2 regions of the Nitratifractor salsuginis DSM 16511 genome follow, and region 2 is predicted to be linked to the other one. Evidence: riboswitches for the same ligand, from Rfam matches in the RefSeq annotation. Region 2 holds a riboswitch; the other holds the start of a gene.
What was found. Region 2 has a riboswitch for cyclic di-GMP ahead of NITSA_RS03740 (proprotein convertase P-domain-containing protein). Riboswitches for the same ligand answer to the same signal wherever they lie in the genome.
Positions count from the first base shown of each region.

Region 1 (11,760 bases), 750 kb from region 2:
AGCTCTGGCAGTCGCAGACACCTACGGTGCCCCTGCGGGGTTGGGTGCTCCTTTGTCGCCATCGAGTGAAAGTTCCATCACAAATTGTTGGATTACTGAATGCTGGAGTAAGAAAAATGAGTTCTAAGGAAATGGAATGTATTGGCGTCGAAGTCTCAAACTCGTTATGGTCTTGATGATCCTTTTTCTCTTCTTGGGTTCTTTTGTCCGCCTCTACCGGGTCAGCGATATCAGTATGAACGATACGCTGATGGATGGGGATCTGGTCTGGGTGGAGAATCTGACGGCGGGTTTTCATATCCCCTCCTGGGGTTTTTATATCGATCAGCACCTCTGGGATCGGGAGGAGGGGATTCACCGGGGGGATCTGCTGGCCTTCCGGCATCCCCTCGACCGTCGGCTCTACCTCAAGCGCTGTGTTGCTCTGCCGGGAGATAGAGTGATGGAGAAAAACAAGAATTTCTATCTGCAAATCGGAGCCGATCCTGCCAAAACCCGGGCTTTCGCTGCCCGCTACCGTCTGCCTTTGGTCCGCAGTGAAGGATCGCTGTGGCTGCTTAACCCCTATCAGCACTTTTTCAATGTCCGTCACGACCCCACGGTGGTGGGGCCAAAGGAGTTGATTGACTATCCGCCGACGATTATTCCGCCCCACCGCTATTTCTTTATGGGGGATTACCGAGACAATTCTACCGACAGCCGCTTCTTCGGGCCGGTGCCCTATGACTATATCTATTACCGGGTCTTTTGGATTTGGCAACGCCCTCGGAGCCTCGAAGAGATGGCTTCCATCCGCCATTTCGACCCGAAACACCCCAATGTGATCCGCCAAAAATATTAATTACTATTAATGCTTTTTCTGTTATACTCGCTTCTGACGATTCAACGGTTGTAAACCGTAATAGAAGGATAAAAAATGAAAAAGATCCTGCTCGCACTTTGTGCCGTCTGGAGCCTGCAGGCGGCGGATCACGATCTCTATACCCATTCGGTGGAGGCCGTCGGCAACTACTCCTTCAACGATGACGATATGTATCTGAAGGATGGCTGGGGCTGGGGACTTCGCTACAACTATAATTTTTCCACAATCAATTTCTGGGAAGTGGGTGCAATCCAGGCCTCCTTTGATTATCAATTCAACCAGGATTATGTAGGCGGTGGAGACAGTGCCGTCTATCGCTGGGGGGTCAATGCCCTCTGGTATGCCGACAACGCCAGTGAAATGACCCCCTACGCTCTGCTGGGTGTGGGAGCGCAATTCTTCACCCACAACCTTCACGGAACGGATGACGGCCTGTTCGCCGCGATCGGCGGAGGGGTCGAGTACCAGTTACGCGGGGATTTCGCACTCTTTGGCGAAGGGAAATACCTTTACAGCGGCGACGAGAGCAGCCTCGTGACCTCCATCGGTATCAAATACAGCTTCGGTCAATAGACCCCGGCCGTCGTTTTGGAAGATATTCTTCATAATTTAGCCATTTACGGCTATATCATTCTTGCGTTTTACTCTTTCGGCGGAGGGATGGTGGCTCTGGCCGGGGCGGGAATCCTCTCAGCTCTGGGAAAGATGGATATCACCCTTTCGATCGCCGTGGCGACCGTCGCCAACTTCCTCGGGGATACCTTTCTCTTCTATCTCGCTCAGACCAACAAAAAAGAGGTGCTCAAATATCTGAGAAAGCACCGGCGGAAGATCGCCTATACCAATCTTTTGATGCGCAAATACGGCTGGATGGCCGTTTTCCTGCAAAAATACATCTACGGGGTCAAAACCCTGGTGCCCATCGTTATGGGGCTGAGTCGATACGATTTCAAAAAGTTCGTTGTTTTGAATTTCTTCGCTTCGATCGTCTGGGGATTGGTCGTGGGCTTGGGGAGTTATTACTTCTCCGCGGCGGTGCGGAGCTGGTTTTCCTGAAAAGGAACCGGTTTAAAAAGACTCAGCTTCTCAACTCTTTGACGAATTTCTCGATCCGTCTTACCCCTTCGCGAATGGTTACGATATCGGCGGCATAGGAGAAGCGGAAATAACCTTCGCTGCCGAAACCGATACCGGGAACGACCGCCACACCGTACTTTTTCAGAAGCTCCTGGCTGAAGGTCATCGAGTCGATGCCCAGATCTTTGATATTCACGAAGAGGTAGAAGGCCCCCTTGGGGCGCAGAACGCTGATGCCGTCGATGGCGTTGAAGAGTTCCACCGCTTCGTGCATACGCGCTTCGAATGCCTGGCGCATTGTTTCGATCTCGTCATCCACCTCTCCCAGCAGAGGAGGGATGGAGGCGTATTGGGTGATGGTGTTGATGTTGGAGGTGCTTTGCGATTGCAGCGAAATCATCTTTTTGACCAGCTCGGTATCGGGCGTGGCCAGATAGCCCATCCGCCAGCCGGTCATCGCGACCGATTTGCTCAGGCCGTTGACGGTGACGGTCCGTCGGTAGAGGTCTTCGCTGATGGAGGCTGTGGCGACGAACTCCGTCCCGTCGAAGACCAGTTTCTCGTACATTTCGTCGCTGACGACGGTAACAGGGGTTCCCTCGAGGACTTTTCCCAGTGCTTCGAGCTCTTTCCCGTCATAAACGGAGCCGGTGGGATTGGAGGGGGAGGTGAGGATCAGCATCTTGGTGCGGGGGGTTATGGCCGCTTCGAGTTGATCCGGGGTGATTTTGAAGCCGCTGCGGTCGTCGGTGTCGATGATGACGGGTTTGCCGCCGGCATAGCTGACCAGTTCGGGATAGGTGACCCAGTAGGGGGCGGGGATGATCACCTCGTCTCCTTCGTCGATCAGGGCTTGAGTCAGATTGAAGAGGGACTGCTTGGCCCCGTTGCTGACCAGGAGGTGCTCTCTGGCATACTCAAGCCTGTTCTCACGGCGGAATTTTTCACTGATGGCATCCAGGAGCTCGGGGATCCCGGCCACGGAAGTGTATTTGGTATGGCCCTGGCGGATGGCGTCGATCGCCGCCTCCTTGATGCGTTCGGGGGTGTCGAAATCGGGTTCTCCGGCGGAGAAACTGAGGATGTCTTTGCCCTGGGCCTTGAGTTCGCGGGCCAGGGTGGAGACGGCAATGGTCATTGACGGGGAAAGCGATTCAATCCTACGGGAAAAACGTGATGATGCGGACATAGATACCTTTCGACCTGATGGTTTGATACAATTATACCTAGCTCCCCCTTTTACGGATATTGAATTTGGCCGTTCTGGATGAGTTGTGGTGTACCCCCATCACTCAATTAGATTTAAAATAAAATATGTAGAATAGGCTGTTTCGATGTTAAGGCCAAACCCGCCGTGAGACGGGGACGGAAAGCCATGGGTCTAAGGAGAGTGTCTTAGATCGCCAGGTTGCCAGAAAGAATTTTCCACTTTTGCCCTCTGCCTTATATATCTAAGGTAAGAGAAATTGTGGGATATCCTCTGTATCGTTCTCTGTTCCTGTCCCCATTTTACTGCGAGTTTTAAACCTGATTCATGATACAATCTATTAAGTCAGTCTTATACTGATTGATTAATAAGGAGAAGAAATATGAAGCGGATGAGAAAACTCCTTTTCCTCGTGGTGAGCCTTGGTTTATTTACGAGTATGGGATGTGCCATCGAGATCAAAAGTCTCGCCCAGGCAGTCAATGAAGCGGGCCGGCAGCGGATGCTCACTCAGCGGATGCTCAAAGATTACACTATGATCGGTATCGGAGATACCTTTGGCAACCCCAAAGAGGATTTGAAAAAGGTAATGGAGACTTTTGAGGATCATCTTCAGGGATTGACCGCTTTTGCCAAGGACGAAGAGACCAAAAAGAGCCTTGAAGAGCAACGAAAGCTTTGGGAACCGATCAAAAAAATGCTCGCCGAGCCTCCCACCAAAGAGAAGGCGACGGAGTTGCAGGAGAAATTGGACCAGTTGCTCAAAGCAGCTGACCATACTACTAAGCTCTTCGCGAAACAGACGGGCAAAGAGTCCGGAGAGATTATCAATATCTCCGGCCGTCAGCGGATGCTCTCTCAGCGGATGGCGGCACTCTATATGCTCAAAGTCTGGGGCATTAATGATCCGAAATTCAAAGAGAAGATGGATGCGGCGATGAAACTTTTCGGGGATTCCCTGGAGCGTCTTAGAAAATCGGATCTTAACACTGACCAGATCAATCAATTGTTGGATCGTGTCAAGAAAAATTTTATGTTTTTCCAGGTTATGAACAAGTCACAGAACCGTTTCATTCCCTCGTTGATTTACAAGAAGTCCAACGATATCTTGAAGGATATGAACACAGTGACCGGCCTCTATGCGGCTCAAAAAGTGAAATAAGCAACTCAAAAGGAGAGTGGAATGAAAAAGTTGTTCAGGTATGCGGTTTTGGCGCTAGGAGTCATGATTTTTGCCGGTAATGGTTTAAACGCCGTGGAAGGTGGGGAGCAGAAAGTCAATGCTCTGGTCAAAAAGGATGCCATTGAGTTGATTAATGTCGCTGGTAAGCAGCGGATGCTCTCTCAGCGCATCGCCAAGGATTACCTCTATCGGGGAATGAAGATCGCTGTCTCCAAAGCAGACAAGCAACTCAAAGAATCCCTCAAAGAGTTCAAAGCCAACCAGGCAAAATTAAATGAAATGATCAACGATCCCGAGATCAAGAACCTACTTGCCTTTGTCAATATGAGTTTGGACGAATTGGAGGGGATCGTCAAGAAGCCGTTTAACCTTGACAATGCCCAATTGGTCCTGGACCTCAGTGAATCGATGTTGGAGGGGAGTCAATATGTGGTCGATTCCATCAAGAAACTGGCGAACATCAAAGAGTCCAAGGTCATAGCGAGATCCGGTAAAGAACGTATGCTGGCCCAACGGATCGCCAAATACTATATCGCTTATCAGGCAGGGATCAAAGACAAAAATACCGTGGACCAGATGAATGCGGCCGTTAAAGAGTTTGACAAAAATCTCAAATTCCTGATGAACAACAAAGACAATACCGCCAGCATCAATCAAAAACTGGCACAGGTCGACAAACTGTGGAAGATCGTTTACAAGTTCTATCTGAATATCGAGAAGGGAGGCTTGCCCTTCATCGTCTTTACCACGACGGATGAGATCACGAAAAAGATGGACGATGTGACACGGCTCTATGTGAAACTCTATGAGAACAAATAAGCGAGGGAAAGCCTGATGAAAAAACTCCTGTTGATCTGCGCACTGTTATTGGGACTGCTGCCCAATCTGCTCTCGGCTTCCACCCGAGCAGAGGTCAATGTCCTGGAGGCGACGGAGAATATCCGATACCTGAGCCAACACCTCACACGGAACTATCTCTATCTCTATGCCAACCCCAAAAAGGTTGAAATCGAAGAGATTCTGCGCAAGGATCTCGATAAATTGGTGGAGAACATTCGGACCATCTCTTTGACGACCAATGATGAAGATACGAAAAACATTTTGGAATTCCTCACTTACAGCAAGGACCAGATCGAAGAGCTCTTGCAGAAAAAGCCCAACAAAAAAGACGCTTCGCTGATGTTGGATTACAGTGAGACTCTGTTGGAAGGGGCCAACTCCATCGCCAAAGCCCATGCCTATAAATTCAGCGAGAGTGAAAAGATGCTGATGATCAGTAAAAATATGGAATTCCTGGCGGAGCGGAGTGCCAAATATTATCTGGCTCTGGGGATCGGCCTGGGGACGGAGATCAATCGTCGGCAGATGCAAGAGGCGCTCGGCGCCCTGGAAAAGGATCTCAAAATTATCGATCAGTACTCTTATCCTCTTGAGTTACTCAAACAGCGCGAAGCGCTCGGTCGTTTTTGGGAAGTCAGTAAATCTTTATACAAGCGTCTTGACCAATTGTTTGTCTCCAACCTTTTGGTGCTTTCTACCGATCAGTTGGAGACATTGAGTAATCACTTTGTACTCTATCATCGTAAAAATCAGTAAAGGCGGACGGATCAATGAATAAACGATTTCAAAAGAGTATTTTTTCCATCATCCTTTTTCTGCTTGTCCTTTTGATCGGAGGATTGGGTTGGTATGCCTATCAGAGCTATCTCAAATATCATAAAGATCAAACTGTTGCCAAGCAGGTCCACTCGATCGAAAATGGAGATACGTTCATTCAGGCATTGAGCCGTGAGCGTATGCTGAGCAGTGTCTATCTGGCCCGGAAGGACAAGACCACACTCTCAGAGCTCAAAAAGGTACGGGTCAAAGTCGATCAGCTCCTGGAGACGTTGAAAGCGGATGCCAAACAGTTCGGAAACTCCGATCGATATATTCGGACGCTCGGTACCATCGCTTCGGAGATACGGTCAGTACGGTCAAGAGTGGATGCTCTCTCCCAGGAATATGGGGACATCCTGGCCAATGAGTTCGAACAGAGGATTTTCAGACCGGTTGTGTCGGCTTATCAAAAAGTCGCCGCAAGTTTCGTGGAACCCTCTTTGAAATCCTCCTTTGTCCTGGGGGCGCAGTTGAGCTCCGTCTATGCCACAGAGGATCTGGAACGGGATTATCTGCTCTACAAGATCATCACGGGACGCAAGATGAGCAGAGAGGATCTGAAGACCTGGGATCGTCTGATCTCCATCGATGCCCTTCCTCTTTTGGCAGAGATCAAGGATGCCGAGCTTCGTAACAAACTTCTGAATACTCTGCAGCCGCTCCTGTTTGCCGAAGAGATCAATCCTAAACGCGAGAAGCTTCTTTACGGGATCAATGACGGAAAATACCCCCTCGATGCCAAAAACTGGACGGCGGCAACCGACAAGCGGCTCAACAAATTGGCCCTGGCCAGCAGCAACATTTACAAATTGGCTACTGAGCGGATCAATACCCGGCTGGAGACCGAAAAGAGCCGGATGATCCAATATGCGATTGCGGCTGTCTTCTTCCTTATTCTGCTGATGATCCTCGCGGTGATTTTCTATAATGTCACCAAAGAGTCCCGCCTACTCGACGAAACACTCAAAAACATTCAGTTCGAGCTTGATCCGCAGAAAAAGAGAGAGCTGCAGCGCATCGTCGCAAGTCGGGATCTTGCTGCGATCTACAAATTTTTGGGAGAGACCATCGTCGAGGCGAACAAAGCCAAAGACCTCTTCCTGGCCAATATGTCTCACGAGATCCGCACCCCGCTCAACGGTATCGTCGGCTTTACTCAGCTGCTGAAGAATACGCCGTTGAGCCCTGATCAGCAGGAGTTCATCTCGGTGATCGAAAACAGTTCGGACAACCTGTTGAGTATCGTGAACGATATTCTGGACCTCTCCAAGATCAATGCCGACAAGATCGAGTTGGAGCAGATCGCGTTCAATGCCATCGAGAAATTCGAGGATGCTGTCGAATCCTACGGGGCCAAGGCTGCCGAAAAGAATATCGACTTTGGATTGTTTGTCGATCCCAGCATCCCCAAGACCCTGGTCGGAGATCCGACCAAAATTTCCCAGGTCATCGTCAACCTGGTGAGCAACGCGATCAAATTCACCAATTCCAATGGAGATGTCGAAGTTCTCATCGAAAAGACCAACGAAACCGACAAAGACGCGACGATCTATTTCGCGGTGCGCGATACGGGAATCGGGATTACCGAAGAGCAGAAGGCGAAGATCTTTGGCGCCTTTTCCCAGGCAGACGCAGGGACCAGCCGGAAATACGGCGGAACCGGTCTGGGGCTTGCCATCTCCAGCAAACTGGTCGAAAAGATGGGAGGCAAGCTCGATATCGAGAGTGAACCGGGCAAGGGATCGACCTTCTTCTTTACGCTGACACTCCCCAAAGGACCGGATCAGGCGAAAGAGATTCCTGATTTCCACGGTGTCAGTGCAGCAGCCGTTCTCCCTGAAACAGTCAAGGAACGGGTTACAATGCGCAATCTCCAGCGCTATGCGGAATTCCTGGGTATCGATTTCAGGATGCTCTCCTATTCAGAGCTCTTCGCCCTGCCGGCAGAAGAGTTGCCCGACGCTCTCTTTATTGAGCATCAGTACGCCCGTCGTGGTGAAGAATTGAATAAATTTCTGGATCTGGATACCCGTGTGGTCCTGATTACGACTGGTATTCTTAAAAAAGCGGCGGAATCCGTCCGTGATCGGGTTAGCAAAATCATTTACAAGCCTCTGAACTATCATAAGACGGTTCGTGCTATCGAGAGTGCCTTGGAGTGGAAAAAACAGCCCAGGCCCCAGGCAGCCGCACCTCAGAAGGAGGAGGAAGAGGGCTTCAAAGATCTCAAGATCCTGGTCGCCGAGGACAATCCGATCAACCAGAAATTGATCCGGACGACTCTGGAGCAATTCGGTGCCGATGTCACCCTGGCTTCTAACGGAAAAGAGGCGTTTGAACTACGGAAGCAGAATGACTACGATCTGATCTTTATGGATATCCAGATGCCGGTAATGAACGGGATCGAAGCGACGCGGGAGATCCTGCACTATGAGCAGGTGAATCATCTGCCTCATATCCCCATTGTCGCGCTGACTGCCAACGCGCTGACGGGAGATCGGGAACGATATCTCGAAGCTGGACTGGACAATTATATCCCCAAGCCGATCAACATTCCCGAACTGAAACAGATCATCAGCCTCTATTATCAGGAAAAGCCCAAGCACCCGTCTGCGCCCGAGAAATCCGAAAAGGGTAAGGGTATTGAGCGCGAGGCCGCCCACCAGACCAAGCGTACCGAGCAGAGAGAAGAAGCGGCTACGACGCAGGAAAAGGTGGCGGAGAGTGAAACGGCTGTCATAGAGGAGACTCCTAGCCAAGAGCCTCGGGAAAAAGGGAAAGAGGTAGACGTCTTGCTCTATGTCCGTTCTCCGATCCTCGAAAAGATCTATGAGCGGATCTTGCAGAAGCAGGGGTTCAGCGTCGAAGGGGTGAGCGATGAAAACGATCTTATCGAGGCGATGGATCGAAAGCGATACCGTTACATTCTCATCGACAGTGCCAACCTCGATCCGGACGATTCCGAATGTCTGCTGATCGAAACCCTGGTAGAGGCCGGGGTCGAACCCTATATCCTGGTGAACGACGGAGAGAAATTGCCCTATAACTGTGCGGAGACGATCCACGTTCCCCGCTTTGCCGAGGAAATCAGGGAACAATTGCAGAAGGCAAGCTAAACTTTTCTCCAATGCAACCTAGGTAGATTTCTCCGGGCTGTCGGATCGTTATAATTTGAAAAAAAACGGATTCGTCCGGATCCGACCTCAAGGAGAAATGATGTCTACCATTCAAGTCGTATGCCCCCATTGCCTTAAAGTCAACAGACTTCCAAAAAAAGATCATTACAACAAAGCCAACTGCGGTTACTGCAAACAGTCGCTTTTGGACAACAAGCCGATCGAAGCCGATGCGCAGACTTTTCAATATATTCTGGAGAAAAGTGATCTGCCGGTCGTCGTCGATTTCTGGGCGCCTTGGTGCGGTCCCTGCCGTATGATGGCCCCGGCCTTTGCCGAGGCGGCGGCCAAGATGCCGCTGCAGGCCCAGTTCGTCAAAGTCAATACCGAGGAGAATCCCCAGGTGAGCGCCCAGTTCGGTATCCGGGGAATCCCCACGATGATCCTTTTCAAAAACGGCCGGGAAGTGGACCGCATTAGCGGTGCGCTTGGAGCCGATCAGATCATCCAGTGGATCCGCAGCCGTGCTTAGCGCTTAGCGCTGAGAGCTGAGCGTTGAGCATTGAGATTTCTTCTCAAGAGGCACAAAGATTTGGCGGAATTTGAGGCTTTTTCTCCCTGAGAGAATATGCTACAATCTCTCAAACCTCCCCCTAAAGGGCGCCAATGGCATCAAAAAAACTTCTGGTATTGGAAGATGACGCCAATTTGAGTGCAACGCTTTGTGATTATCTGGAGAGTGCCGGATACGAGGTTGTCCCGGCCTATGACGGCGAAGAGGCCCAGGACCGCCTCTATGAACAATCCTTCGACCTGCTGCTGCTGGATGTCAACACGCCGGGGGTCAACGGATTCGATTTTCTCAAAGAGGCCAGAGAGCAGGGGACGGAGACACCGGCGATCTTCATCACGGCACGCCGGAGTGTGGAGGACCTGGAAGAGGGCTTCCGCAGCGGTGCCGACGACTATCTGCGCAAACCTTTTGAACTCAAAGAGCTCAAAATTCGGATCGAGACCCTTCTGCAGCGCCGCGTAAAACACCCCGCCTCTTCAAGGATCTCTCTGGGGAACGGCTGGGAATACGATCCCGCTTCGGGACGGCTTTTCGGCTCCGGGGGTGAAGAGGAGCTGCTGGGGCGCAAAGAGGCCCGCCTATTGGAGCTTTTCGTCACCCATCCCGGGGAAGTGCTCTCCCATGAACGGATTTATGAGCGGCTTTGGGATTATGGGGAGAACCCCAGCGACAGCGCTCTGAGAACCTACATCAAAAACCTGCGTAAACGCATCGGCAAAGAACGGATCGTCAGCCTCAAAAAACAGGGGTATCTCTATCGTGCTGCGGAGTGAACGCAAGAGCCTTCGGCGTTTTCTTTTTCTCTACAGCCTCCTGATGTTCGGACTTTTTGTACTGGGAAGCACCCTCTATTACCGCAATCAAGAGCAGCTGATGCTTCTGCGGACCAAAAGCCGGATGATGGAGTACGCCACGGAGCAGATCCACCGGCTCAGACGCCTCCATGAACATTTTCCGAAAGAAAACCGCTATCCAAGGGACGAGCGTTTCCGAAGCGCCATCTACGACCTGGAGCATGTCAGGATCTTCTCCACGCTGCGCAACCCTCACGTCGATTTCCTGGGAGATATCTACACCGTCGGGGATGTGATCCACTATGTCAAAGTCCTCGACCTCTACTATCTGGGGGCTAAATACCTCTTCATCGAAGTGCCCAGGGATCACTCGTGGATGAACGGGGTTTGGCGACGCATTCTTCTCACCGGTGCCGTTTTGGGATTGGTCTTGGCGCTGCTGGGGTATTATCTGGCCCGTCTTTTTGTGCGGCCTATGCGCCAGTCGATCCGGCTTTTGGACGATTTTATCCACGATACCACCCACGAGCTCAATACCCCCCTCTCTTCGATCCTGGCCAATATCGAGATGATCGATGCCGCCTCGATGCCCCCGGAGGATCGGCGACGCCTGGAGCGTATCGGGGTGGCGGCGCGCACCGTCTCGACCCTCTATGAGGATCTGAAATTCGTGACCCTGGAGCGCCATCGCCCCACCCGGGATGAAAATCTCGATCTGGATCGGCTGCTTGGAGAGCGCCTGGACTATTTCGATCTGCTGCTGCGTTCGAAAAACCTGAAGCTCGAAAGCCATATCCAACCCGTCACGATCCGGGCCGATCGACGACTGCTGGCACGGGTCCTCGACAATCTCCTCTCCAATGCCGTGAAATACAACCGCCGGGGAGGCACGCTCCAAGTCTCTCTCACGCCCGGAGAGTTGAGGGTCGCCGATACGGGCGGGGGGATGGAGCCGGAGGAGGTCGAGCAGATCTTCGAGCGCTACCGGCGTTTCAACGACACTGAGGGGGGCTTCGGCCTGGGGCTCGATATCGTCAAAGGGATCGTCGATCATTACGGCTGGAAGATCGAAGTACATTCACAAAAGGGTAAGGGGACGGAAGTGATCTTGCGATGGGAGGCCAATCGTGAATAGATGGCGGTTCACTCTGGTGCTAGTGCTTGGACTCAGCGGGATGCTCTCGGCGGGAAGCTTCGATCGCAACTGTGTCCCCTGCCACCGTAAAGAAGGGGTCTCCCTGCGCAAGACCTTTATGAATGCCCTCCTGATCTACAGCGGGGAGCACAA
Region 1 is NC_014935.1:1,488,387-1,500,146, reverse strand. It holds gene lepB (signal peptidase I) at 137-841, shown strand; gene NITSA_RS07560 (outer membrane beta-barrel protein) at 917-1,435, shown strand; gene NITSA_RS07555 (DedA family protein) at 1,451-1,918, shown strand; gene NITSA_RS07550 (pyridoxal phosphate-dependent aminotransferase) at 1,941-3,128, opposite strand; cyclic di-GMP riboswitch class I at 3,272-3,355, shown strand; gene NITSA_RS07545 (type IV pili methyl-accepting chemotaxis transducer N-terminal domain-containing protein) at 3,529-4,308, shown strand; gene NITSA_RS07540 (type IV pili methyl-accepting chemotaxis transducer N-terminal domain-containing protein) at 4,330-5,148, shown strand; gene NITSA_RS07535 (hypothetical protein) at 5,164-5,925, shown strand; gene NITSA_RS10925 (ATP-binding protein) at 5,940-9,104, shown strand; gene trxC (thioredoxin TrxC) at 9,205-9,636, shown strand; gene NITSA_RS07520 (response regulator transcription factor) at 9,771-10,451, shown strand; gene NITSA_RS07515 (sensor histidine kinase) at 10,438-11,607, shown strand; gene NITSA_RS07510 (hypothetical protein) at 11,600-11,760, shown strand, end outside.
Region 1: linked by a shared signal. The riboswitch ahead of NITSA_RS07545 (type IV pili methyl-accepting chemotaxis transducer N-terminal domain-containing protein) and the one ahead of NITSA_RS03740 (proprotein convertase P-domain-containing protein) in region 2 are both predicted to bind cyclic di-GMP.

Region 2 (11,760 bases):
CCGTCAACTGGGAAGAGTGGCTTCGGGTCAAGCAGGATGTGATCAAAAAAATTCTCAAGATTGTTGAAGAGTCTTCCCTGGAGTTGGCTGTTCCACGGGAGGAGATTCTCCTGGAGACGAGGGAAAAGGAGGACGGTTCATTCTCTGTATAGCATAGTGTGCTAGGATTCTGTAAAAAAGAATAGTAGGGATCCGATTCGATGTCTAAAAGAGTACTGTATGTATTGAGCGTTTTAATACTAGTGACAGGTATTGCACAAGCCAAGAAAAGTCCCCAAAAGCAGGGGATGGAAATCTTCCAAAGCAAATGTCAGCTCTGCCATGTCACCCATCCCGTCACGCCCGCCGAAAGGGCCAAACTTCTGGGCCCGCCCATCGATGAGGTGATGCTCCGGGTCAAAGAGAAATACCCCATCAGCGAGAATGCCGTCGCTTTTATCGTCGACTATATCTTCCATCCCTCAATCGATAAGGTCCTTTGTCCTTCTATTGATACCTACGGCCTTATGCCTTCGATGGCTAAAAAACTCTCAAAAAAGGAGGCAGAAGCAGTCGCGCAGATGCTCTTCGAGACTTTTCCTGTCCAAAAGAAGCGTAAAAACAGAAAGGATGATAATGTCAGTGTGAGAGGGAAGAGTCGTGATTCTTCTCACTGACAGGATGTGCCGGATCGGATGAGAAGGAGCTAGTCAAGTATCTGAGTCTGAAATCTAAAAATCCAAGGCTTAAAAAGATTACCCCGAAGCGGGGCAATCGACGAGATGAAAGCTCCGGGATGGCGAAGGGAGGATTACTTTTGAGTTTCAGGGGTCTTTGCTGTCTCTTCCTCTCCGGAACCTGCCGGTGCCTGCTTGGTCGCGTCTGTTGAGTTGGCCTCCTTCTGGACGGCCTGGTCGGCTTGTGCTGCCTGGGCTTGTGCTGCCTGGGCAGGGGCTGCTTTCATCGTTTCACCGGCACTGAGGAGAGTGCCGCCGAGCAGGAGTGTGGCTGCAGTGAGAATCAAAGTCTTTTTCATGGAATTTCCTTTGTGGTGAATTGATCCAAAATGATTCATTGGACACCGCCATTCTAAAGGGAACTCCTTACCCGGGAATTACCGTTCGATGTCTTGTCACTCATTTCGTTGAGTCAGTTTCAGGATTTGAGAGAGGATAATGGGGGGAATCAGTGGCGGTTTTTGTCAAAGTGTTGATAGTCTTTGATGGAGTGCCAATCCCCGCCCCAGCGCCAGCCCCGGCTTTTGAAGATTCTGACGATGGGGTCGTGGGGCGCGATGAGGGCGCGGTCTTCGGGGTGAAAGGGATTTTTGTGTCTGCGGATACGATAGGGGAGGGAGGCACGGTGTGCGATATGGCCGCTACGGGAGATGTAGGGGTTTTCGATCGGGTTGATATCGATGGCTTTTCCATAGGCGTGGTTGGACCACTTTTTGCCGCCGGTAACGGCACGGCAGTTGAAAGCGGAGGTGTTGTCGGCCTCGATGGAGCGATAGTCGCTTCCGCCATAGTCACTGACCAGTTGCATTCGGCGGATGGGGTATTTCGCCCGATAGAGTTCACCGAAGATTTGCGTAACCTCTTTGGCTACATCCTTGTGAACCACCATCTCTCCGGTATGGGGCTTTCCGTCGAAGCCCAGATAGTTCAGCCTTATGTACCTAAGATCCCGCAATTTGACCGGGCAGCCATCGCGATAGCTGTGTCCGGCCCGCATACGATGTTCGATCCGGGGGGTGATGGAAGATATTTTGGCGGTATAGCCGGCAACCACTATCGAAAGAAAGAGAGTTTGAAGAGTAAAGAGTAGATACAATCTTTTCATAAATACATTATACATTATAAAGGTACAACTCATTCTGTTATACTTTTATTTAAATTTAAGAAATTGAAATATTAAAAATCAGCAGAATGAAGGTGATAAAGATGGATTTCTCCAAGAAAGTGATTTTTCCCGATTCTATATTCGCCCAGGAAGTGGACGGCGAGATGGTGCTGCTGGATATGAACACCGAAAATTACTTCGGTCTCGACAGCGTCGCCAGTGATATCTGGAAGCTGCTTCAGGAAGGTAAAACGATCGGGGAGACATACGAGGCGCTTCTGGAGATCTATGAAGTGGACCCGGAGACACTCAGGAAAGATCTCGAAACCTTTATCGATAATCTCCTGGAAAACAGGCTTGCTTTTATAGAGTAAAAATTTCTCCGGACACCTCTATCTCCAATCGATAAAATTTTCAGGAAACCTCAGTAGAGTAATTAAATCACCTTTTGCCTTGGCGGAATTTATATGAAAAATATCCATTCTGAAAGCGTAAAATCTAAAAATATTAGTAGGTTTGGCAATCTTTTGATATTTTTGGTTAAAATATAAAGCTACTAGAAAATGCCACCCCTGTTGCGAGGCAGGTTCGGAAAGCCATGGGTCTTTGATACTGTCACTTGGCAGTAAATGAGAAGATCGCCAGGTTGCCTAATAGAAGAGTACGGATGAGTAAGCGGATATTCTCTTCCATAGCAAAGAGGCAATAATGGAAAAAATACATAAGCAATTGTTGAAGCGGTTTTTTGTTTTGGGGATGTTATTGCTCGGAAGTTTGGCATTCCCTTCAACATTCGACTGGGAGACAGAAGGATGGTCGCCTGATGGAGCTTTGAGTCAAAACTATACCAATGTAGATGATTCCGGAGTTAATGTCAGTATCACTGTGACAGGTGATACTGACAAATTGCAGGACAGTACTCCAAAGCTGGATGACGGTGGAGGGAGTCTTTCCAATGATAATCTGGAGTTTTATGCGGATTATGATGATACAACCCAGAAAATTACGGTAACGATAAAATTCTCTACGCCGGTTAAATTAAGTAATTTGAGATTCAGAGATATAGATTATGCCGATGACGGTACATATGAGTTTAATGACAAAATTATCGTCACCGCACAAGATATTGATGGGAATACAGTTACTCCCAATGATGTCCAATTGGGAGATTATGTCCAAAGTAATGCAGCAGGTGAATATGAATCTGATGAAAATCAAGACCACAATGGGGGGCCTGACAATACCGGGGCAATGGTCACCCTGGGATTTACTGATGTATACGTAAGTGAATTGACTTTCGTCTATACTGATGGAGATATCAATACTGATAACCCTACTGGCCAGGCGATTTGGTTTGACAATTTTGATTTTGAAGCTCTCGATACTGATGGAGATGGTGTTGTAGATGTCAAAGATATCGACGATGATAACGATGGAATTTTGGATGTAAACGAGAGAACTCCTGTTGTGGCTCAGACAGTTTCCAATACAGATACAGGAACGATTCCTGATGATGGATATCCCGACAACTGTCTGGATCGAACATTTAACGTATCAGATGGTGATGTTATCGACGATATAACGATTTTAGTAAAAATAGAACATTCATGGAGAGGAGATCTTGTTGTTCAACTCATTTCTCCCTTTGGAACAGTGATTGATTTGATAAGAGATGAAGGGGGGAATGCCCAAAATTTAAGTACCAATTTCTCCGATGCCGCGACGGAATCTATCGGTGATGATAGTGATGATCAAGATTTGGATCATCCGGTGTATAGAAAACCTGATCAGCCGCTGAGTACATTTAATGGAGAAGATCCGAAAGGCACTTGGACACTGCATATGTGTGATGATGCGAGTCAAGATGAAGGAACCTTCAACGAGGCAGATCTTAATATCAGCACTTCGAACAATCGGGATAGCGACAACGATGGCATTCTTGATTCTGTCGACCTCGACAGCGACAACGACGGCATTCCCGATAATGTGGAGGCGCAATCAACAGGGGATTACACTGCAACGAGTGGAACCGATGACGATGGTGATGGTTTGGATGATGCTTATGACCAAAACACCTCAAGTGCCCCCGGAAGTATAGGGCTTGTTTCTCCTGATACCGACGATGACGGTATTCCCGACTACCTCGACAGTGACAGTGATAATGATGGCTACAGTGACTGTGAAGAGGGAAGGAATAACCCTGAGTGTGATCCCAACCCGGCTGTAGAAAAGAACGGGCTGCCGGAATGGCTGCAAGTGGGCGATGGCTATGACAATGTGTCTGCCGGTATAACGGACCCTGATCCGGACGATGGAGGAAATATTCAGGATGAAGTTACCGGTAATCATGAAGCAGCCTACCGGGAGTTTCTCTGCGGAAAAAACCGAACCACACTGACCCATATGCAGTGGAAAATCATCAGCTTCAGTTGTGATACTGGGGCAAACTCCATCTCTGATCTTTTGGGAGGTGACGACGGTTTGGGTGAATATGGTACTGACTGGGTGATGTACGAGCAGAGTGGTAGTGACAACTATGAGATCAACGGTACGACCCATCCCAACACGGATAAACGGAAACTCAATGCTGGGGATACCGTCGTGCCGGGCAAGGGATATTGGATCATCGCCGACCTCGGAGGGACGGGGAATGAAAAGAATATCACTATTAATGAAACACTAGATGATATCAATCCAACATCGGTGGAAGATGCCTCTGCAGTCGGTATCAGTGATGGCAACTTTAGTAAAGTACACGAATACCTGCTGCCTAAAAATGAAGTTAGTGATCCAGATACGGTTGATTACAAAAAATATATGGCAGGCAATCCATTCCCTTATGCCTTTCATTTGGCCAATCTCTATTTTAAACACAATGCAGATGGAATGACTTACCATCCGATGGGAGATATAAATAACGATGATTATATCAACAAAATTGTCTATAAGCATGATAGCAATGAAACAGGTCCTGTTACCGGATATGAAGCGATAGATCCTTCGACACCTGGATTCGGCGGCTCCATCGAGCCGATGGAAGGGTTCTTTATCAAGATCGAGAAGAACCAAAGTGATAATTATGTCAACCATTTCGCCTATCCTCTGACCTACAGTAATGATTAAGGAGCTCCTGATGCAAAGCAAAAATATTTATAGATTTTTTTCTTTCCTGATATTATTCTCACTGGTCGGTCTGATGCAGGGATGTCAGGGGACTTCCCAGGATGGGTTGGGTTCCTCCGACAAAAAACAAGAGACAAATCCCGATACAGGGAAAGACTCCAAAGCCGGAGAAGGCGGATGGTATATGCGTACTCGAGTCTCTGCCACTGCAGAAGACGGGACCGTTTATCAGCATAATACAGCCGGGGTTTTCGGTCGGCTTGTTGACAGCTGGAATGGAAAAGACCGACACGATATCCCCGCCTACGGGCCGGCAGCACTCCAGGTGGTTTTTCCTCATTATAATTGGGGAGATAAGGAGAGCGGTGATTACTGGAGCGATTATCGTAGCTACCCGGAGAAGGGGTCGAATGAAAGAGCTGTCTGGACCTTCCAGGTCAAAAATCAAAAGAGTGTCGACCTCTCCAATGCGGATATTAGGATTAAACTTGATGACGCGAGGCGTGTGGACTTTGTCAAAATAGATGGAAATATCCGGTATAAAGAGACCGGCCTCAACCAAGGAATGAAGAACCAATTTACTCTGGTTGATGTGGACAATAAGCAGACGTACAGTGTCGATGAACTGGATAAGATCAATCTCAATATGGACGGTAAACACATCCGGACATTCCGATGGGTCAGGGGGCCGGTACTTGAGGAAGATTTTAAACCAGTCGTGCTGCCGAAATGACTTTTAGATTCAATAATTTATGTATGAATTTAATTATATTGATAGTGGTTTCGATATAATGATAAATATATGCAAAAGCATAGGAGAACTCCTAAATGAATAAGCAAAAAAGAGAGAAGCTGAATGGCAAGATGCTTAATGCTCGCCGGAACTTTTTGAAAAAGGCTGCATATTCGGCTCCATCCATAATGGTGTTGGGCAGCTTGGCCAAGCCTACTAGGGCAAAAGCCGATCAATTCGGAGGACCACCAAGCGATCCATCTGGCTGGTAATAAGAAAGGGTCCTCTATCAAGATCGATAAAAATCAGAATATGATCAGAAGATGAGGCGTGTGAACTTTGTCAAAGTAAATGGAAATATCCGCTATACAGAAACCAATCTAACTAAAAAAGGATGGTAAACCGATTCATTCTAATGGATACGGACAATATAAACAGATATACCTTCCAATGCCGGATTCAGTAGCGTTTTGATAGAAAGGGACGAATATTTATGCCGAAAAATCGAGCGATTTTATATGGAGTGATTCTTCTTGTGTTGGTAGTGGTCGCTTTTATGAGATTCAATACTGATAAAGTGAATCAAAAACCTGCCGCTACGGGCGCAGCGACAACCCAAACAGAGAACACATCCTCTGCCATAGATGCAAATGAGGCTCTGAACGCTGGAGTTGAGAGGGGATTTCACCCGAAAAATTCCAATACCGAAGAGGAAAAGAACTCTTCGCTCAATGCGGAGAGAATGGAGAGCGCAGAATCTGGATCGAACGAAGATGAAGGAACCGGTGACGAAGAGGCCGAAGATGAAGCTTCCTATGTCAAAAGAACTCACCTCATAGGCGGTGCCGATGTGGTATGGGAACCGCCAAAACCCAAAGATTCTGAAGATAAGTTTGGAGAACCGCCTGAATAACCTGACAAAAAGAAAAACTGATTTTATAAAAAATCCGACACATATTCTATTGAGTTCACTGAATATCGTCAGATGTGGGGAGAAATGAAGAAGTTTGTATGATACATGGACATCAATTCCTCTTTGTCGATCAGCAAAGTTTGCAAGAAGAGTATGACTCTTTCAAATTTTCTCATTCCGGCAACGATAGATTAAACACGATCGAAGTAAGGGAAATCGACACATATCAGGGGTTTGAGCGACGAAGCTCTCTGTTGTATCTGTCTGGACGTGGATGCTATTATTTGAGCAACACTTCTCCTGAGAAGATTGAGCGAGATCATGACTGGGGATTGGAGATTGTAAATGTCTTGACCCTGGTTTGGGATGGCAAAAGTAGACGCATCCTTTATGCAAAAGGAAGAGACTTTACCCCCCGATTACTTCAATTTTGGATTTATCATACTTTTTTCCCGATCGCGCTTGAATTGGAAAGAAATTACACGATGCTTCATGTTGGGGCAGTGGAAATCGATGGAGGAGTGGTTTTCTTTTCTGCCCCCTCCTTCGGGGGGAAATCGACACTTACAGACTATTTCATTGGACGCGGGCATACTCTTTTTGCGGATGATACACTCCCGATAAAGCAAGAAAACGGGGAATTTATTGTCTACCCTTCATTCCCTTACCATCGTCCCTATCGACAACCGGAAACTCTGGGGCGTCGCGTGGAGAATTTTGCCGGGGAACCTGCCCTTCTCAAAGCCCTTTTTGAGTTGAGACAATGCGAACCGAACGATTCAATCGACGTAAGGCCTCTGGAAGGCATTGAAAAGTTCAGGGCTTTTTATCAAAGTGTCTTTGTGAGTTTTTCTTTTATGAAGAAAGAACGCTTTGAATTTTTTGCGAAAATGGCGATGAAAACTCCCGCTTATCGTGTCTCAATACCCTGGGATAAAGAACGCTTGCCTGAAGTCTACAACGCTATTGTCAAACAGCTTCAGGATCAGTCTCAAGTTTCTATAGTATAGCTAGGGGCATAAGGCAACATAGCGCTTTTGGAAAGTTCACATTACCAAGATGGTATAATCGCGTATTTCTCTATAGAGGATATGTATGGAAATACTCCTTTTCTTTGTCGGAATGGGGATCGGCACGCTTTCGGGATTTTTCGGGATCGGGGGCGGTACGGTGCTGGTGCCGGTGCTGCTGTTGATGGGCTTTGGCTTCAAGCACGCGGTCGGAATCTCCATTATGCAGATGGTCTTCAGCTCCGTCTACGGCTCCTATCTCAATATCAAGAAGGGTTCCCTGCAACTGGGGGAAGGGCTCTTTGTCGGTTTCGGTGGTTTTTTGGGGGGATATCTGAGCGGTTACATCACCCCTTATGTACCCGATCGGGTGCTGCAGACGGTCTTCATCGGCTTTGTACTTTTTGCCTTGATTCGAATGATGACTTCCAAAGCCCATAGCGATGAAGAGGAGAGCAGATCCCTCCCCAAAGCGCTGCTCTTTGTCATCGGGGTAGGGATCGGAGTCATCGCCATCAGCATCGGGGTGGGTGGGGCGATCATTTTGATCCCCCTTCTTTCGGGCCTGTTGCACTATCCGGTCAAAAAGGCGGTCAGCGCCGGGCTCTTTTTCGTCGTCTTCTCTTCGGTGGCGGGATTGATCGGGCGGTTGATGCATGGGCAGATTGATCTGCTCAGCGGCGCGATCGTGGGAGCCGGATCTTTGGCCGGGGTCTATCTGGGAGTCTGGCTCAAAGAGCATGTGTGTAACAAACGCCATAAAACTTTCATTGTCGTTATGTATTCGATCATTCTGGCGATCATGGTTTATAAGATGTTTTTTGCGAAATGAGATTTGAGCGTTGAGCGTTGAGAATAAAGAATTAAAACAAGGATTGAAGAGTTTATGAGCAAACATCACGACATCATCGAGGTCAAGGGTGCCCGAGAGCACAACCTCAAAAACATCGAGCTGGAGATCCCCAAGAACAAAATGGTGGTGATCACCGGCATCAGCGGCAGCGGCAAATCGACTTTGGCGTTTAGCACCCTCTATGCCGAGGGGCAGCGGCGCTATATCGAATCGCTCAGCTCCTACGCCCGGCAATTCCTGGGTCGGGTGGGCAAGCCCGATGTGGACAAGATCGAGGGACTCACCCCCGCGATTGCCATCGACCAGAAGACCACCTCCAAAAACCCCCGTTCCACCGTGGGGACCATCACCGAGATCTACGACTACCTGCGCCTCTTTTTCGCCCGGGTGGGCAAGCAGTATTGCCACCACTGCGGCAAGCCCATCTCCAGTATGAGTGCCAGTGATATCATCACCGAGGTCCTGCGTCTGCCTGAGGGCTCCAAACTGGTCATTATGGCTCCCCTGGTCAAGGAGAAGAAAGGCACCTTCGCCGATATGATCGAATCGCTGCGGCACAAAGGGTATGTGCGGGCGATGATCGACGGGGTGATGGTGCGCCTGGATGATGAGATCGAATTGGCCAAGACCAAGAAACACACTATCAAGGTGGTCATCGACCGGGTCGTGGTCAAGGAGGGCTCCAAAGAGCGGATCGGCCAGGACATTGAAAAGGCCCTCAAAGAGAGTTACGGCGAAGTGGAGATTGAAGTGCTCAACCACGAAGAAGTAGGGCTGGACCGCAAGGATTTCCACTACTCTGAGCATCTGGCGTGCTTTGACTGTAAGCTGAGCTTCGAGCCGCTGGAGCCGGTGAGCTTCTCCTTCAACTCCCCCAAAGGGGCCTGCCCCGCCTGTGACGGTTTGGGGATCCGCTATACCCTGGATATGAGCAAGATCATCGACTCCTCCCGCAGCATCGCCGAAGGGGCGGTGCGGATCATGCACGGCTTCAACAAGAGCTACTACTCCAAATTCCTCACCGCCTTTTGTGAGCAGAACGATATCCCTACCGATATTCCCTGGGAAGAGTTGCCCGAGCATCAGCGCAAGCAGGTGCTCTACGGGATGGGGAGCGAACCGGTGAACTTTACCTGGAAGCGCCACAAGCTCAAGCGGGAGTGGCCCGGGGTGGTGAAGTTTGCCCACGAAATGTTCACCGACGAGAAGGACCTGGCCGAATATATGACCGAGAAGGTCTGCGACAAGTGCGAGGGCAACCGCCTGCGCCCCCGGTCTTTGGCGGTGAAGATCGACGGGAAAAACATCGCGGATATCGTCAATATGCCCATCGAGGAGAGTTACGCCTACTTCGCCGACGAGAGCAACTTCAGCCACCTCAGCGAGCAGCAGAAGCTCATCGCCGAGCCGATCCTCAAAGAGATCCGGGAGCGGCTCTTCTTCCTCTACGATGTGGGGCTGGGTTATCTGACTTTGAGCCGGGACGCCCGGACCATCAGCGGGGGCGAAGCCCAGCGTATCCGCATCGCCAGCCAGATCGGCAGCGGGCTGACGGGGGTGATGTATGTGCTCGACGAGCCCAGCATCGGGCTGCACGAGCGCGACACCCTCAAGCTGATCCGCACTCTCCAGTCCCTGCGGGACAAAGGCAACAGCGTCATCGTGGTCGAGCATGACAAAGAGACGATCCTGGCGGCGGACCATATCGTCGATATCGGGCCCGGAGCCGGGGAACACGGCGGGCAGATCGTCTTCAACGGTTCCCCGGCCAAGCTCAAGCGGGCCAAGACCCTCACCGCCCAATACCTCCACGGCAAAAAGGAGATCCGCTACCCCCACGCAAAGCGGCCCAGGGAGCAGTGGCTGGAGATCCGCAATGTCACCCTCAACAACATCGAGAATCTCTCCGCCCGCATCCCGCTGGGGAACTTCGTCTGTGTCACCGGGGTCAGCGGCAGCGGCAAGAGCTCTCTGATCCTTCAGACCCTGCTGCCCACCGCGAGGGAGATCCTCAACCGGGCCAAAAAGGTCAACCGGGTTGAGGGAGTCGAGATCGACGGGCTGGAGCACCTGGACAAGGTGATCTATCTCGATCAGAGCCCCATCGGCCGGACCCCCCGCTCCAACCCCGCCACCTACACCGGGGTGATGGATGAGATCCGCAAACTCTTCGCCCAGACCAAGGAGGCGGAGCTGCGGGGCTACAAGGTAGGACGCTTCAGCTTCAACGTCAAGGGCGGCCGCTGCGAAAAGTGCCAGGGGGAGGGGCAGATCAAGATCGAGATGCACTTCCTGCCCGATGTGATGGTCACCTGCGACGCCTGCAATGGGGCCCGCTACAATGAGCAGACCCTGGAAGTACGTTACAAGGGCAAGAACATCGCCGAAGTGCTCGATATGAGCGTCGCCGAGGCGATGGAGTTTTTCAAAGCGATCCCCGCCATCGCCGGCAAGCTCAAGACGCTGATGGACGTGGGGCTCGACTACATCAAACTGGGGCAAAACGCCACCACCCTTTCCGGCGGAGAAGCCCAGCGGATCAAGCTGGCCAAGGAGCTCAGCCGCAAAGATACGGGCCGGACCCTCTATGTGCTCGACGAACCCACCACGGGATTGCACTTCGCCGACGTGGACCGGCTTACGGGCGTGTTGCACCACCTCACGGAGCTGGGCAATAGCGTCATCGTCATCGAGCACAACCTCGATATGGTCAAAAATGCCGACTACATCATCGATATGGGCCCCGAAGGGGGGAACAAGGGCGGGCAGATCGTCGCCACCGGGACTCCCGAAGAGTTGGCAGCCGGCTATATGGAGACCGGAAGCTGTACGGGAGAATATCTGGCGAAAGAGTTGGGGCTTGAATAAGAATTGAGCTTGACGGCAGGAGCATCGGGATTTCAGATAGCCATTTTCTTACGCGCTTGAGGGAAAATACTCTAAAATGAGTGTCAAAAAGAGGGGGGATCGATGATCGTGGGAATTGAAGGAAAAGTGGAAGCCAGAGAGCCGACCTGGCTTCATCTCAATGTGGGCGGCCTGATCTATGAGGTGAATGTCTCTCTCAATACCTCCAACACCGTTGCGGGCAAGGAGCAGGTGAAGCTCTACGTCACCCAGATCATCCGGGAGGATGCGAATCTCCTCTTCGGTTTCGCCGACCGGAACGAGAAGAAGATGTTTGACACCCTGCTCAAGATCAACGGTGTGGGGCCCAAGGTGGCTCAGGCGGTCTGCTCCACCTTCACCCCCGAGAGCTTCGCCAAGATCGTCGCCGCCAAAGACGTGGCACTGCTCAAAAGAGTCC
Region 2 is NC_014935.1:738,127-749,886, forward strand. It holds gene NITSA_RS03715 (mechanosensitive ion channel family protein) at 1-152, shown strand, start outside; gene NITSA_RS03720 (hypothetical protein) at 288-656, shown strand; gene NITSA_RS03725 (hypothetical protein) at 791-1,015, opposite strand; gene NITSA_RS03730 (M15 family metallopeptidase) at 1,165-1,821, opposite strand; gene NITSA_RS03735 (PqqD family protein) at 1,923-2,195, shown strand; cyclic di-GMP riboswitch class I at 2,377-2,475, shown strand; gene NITSA_RS03740 (proprotein convertase P-domain-containing protein) at 2,530-4,944, shown strand; gene NITSA_RS03745 (hypothetical protein) at 4,955-5,677, shown strand; gene NITSA_RS11390 (hypothetical protein) at 5,773-5,949, shown strand; gene NITSA_RS03750 (hypothetical protein) at 6,171-6,590, shown strand; gene NITSA_RS03755 (phosphoenolpyruvate carboxykinase (ATP)) at 6,689-7,600, shown strand; gene NITSA_RS03760 (sulfite exporter TauE/SafE family protein) at 7,686-8,432, shown strand; gene uvrA (excinuclease ABC subunit UvrA) at 8,487-11,321, shown strand; gene ruvA (Holliday junction branch migration protein RuvA) at 11,424-11,760, shown strand, end outside.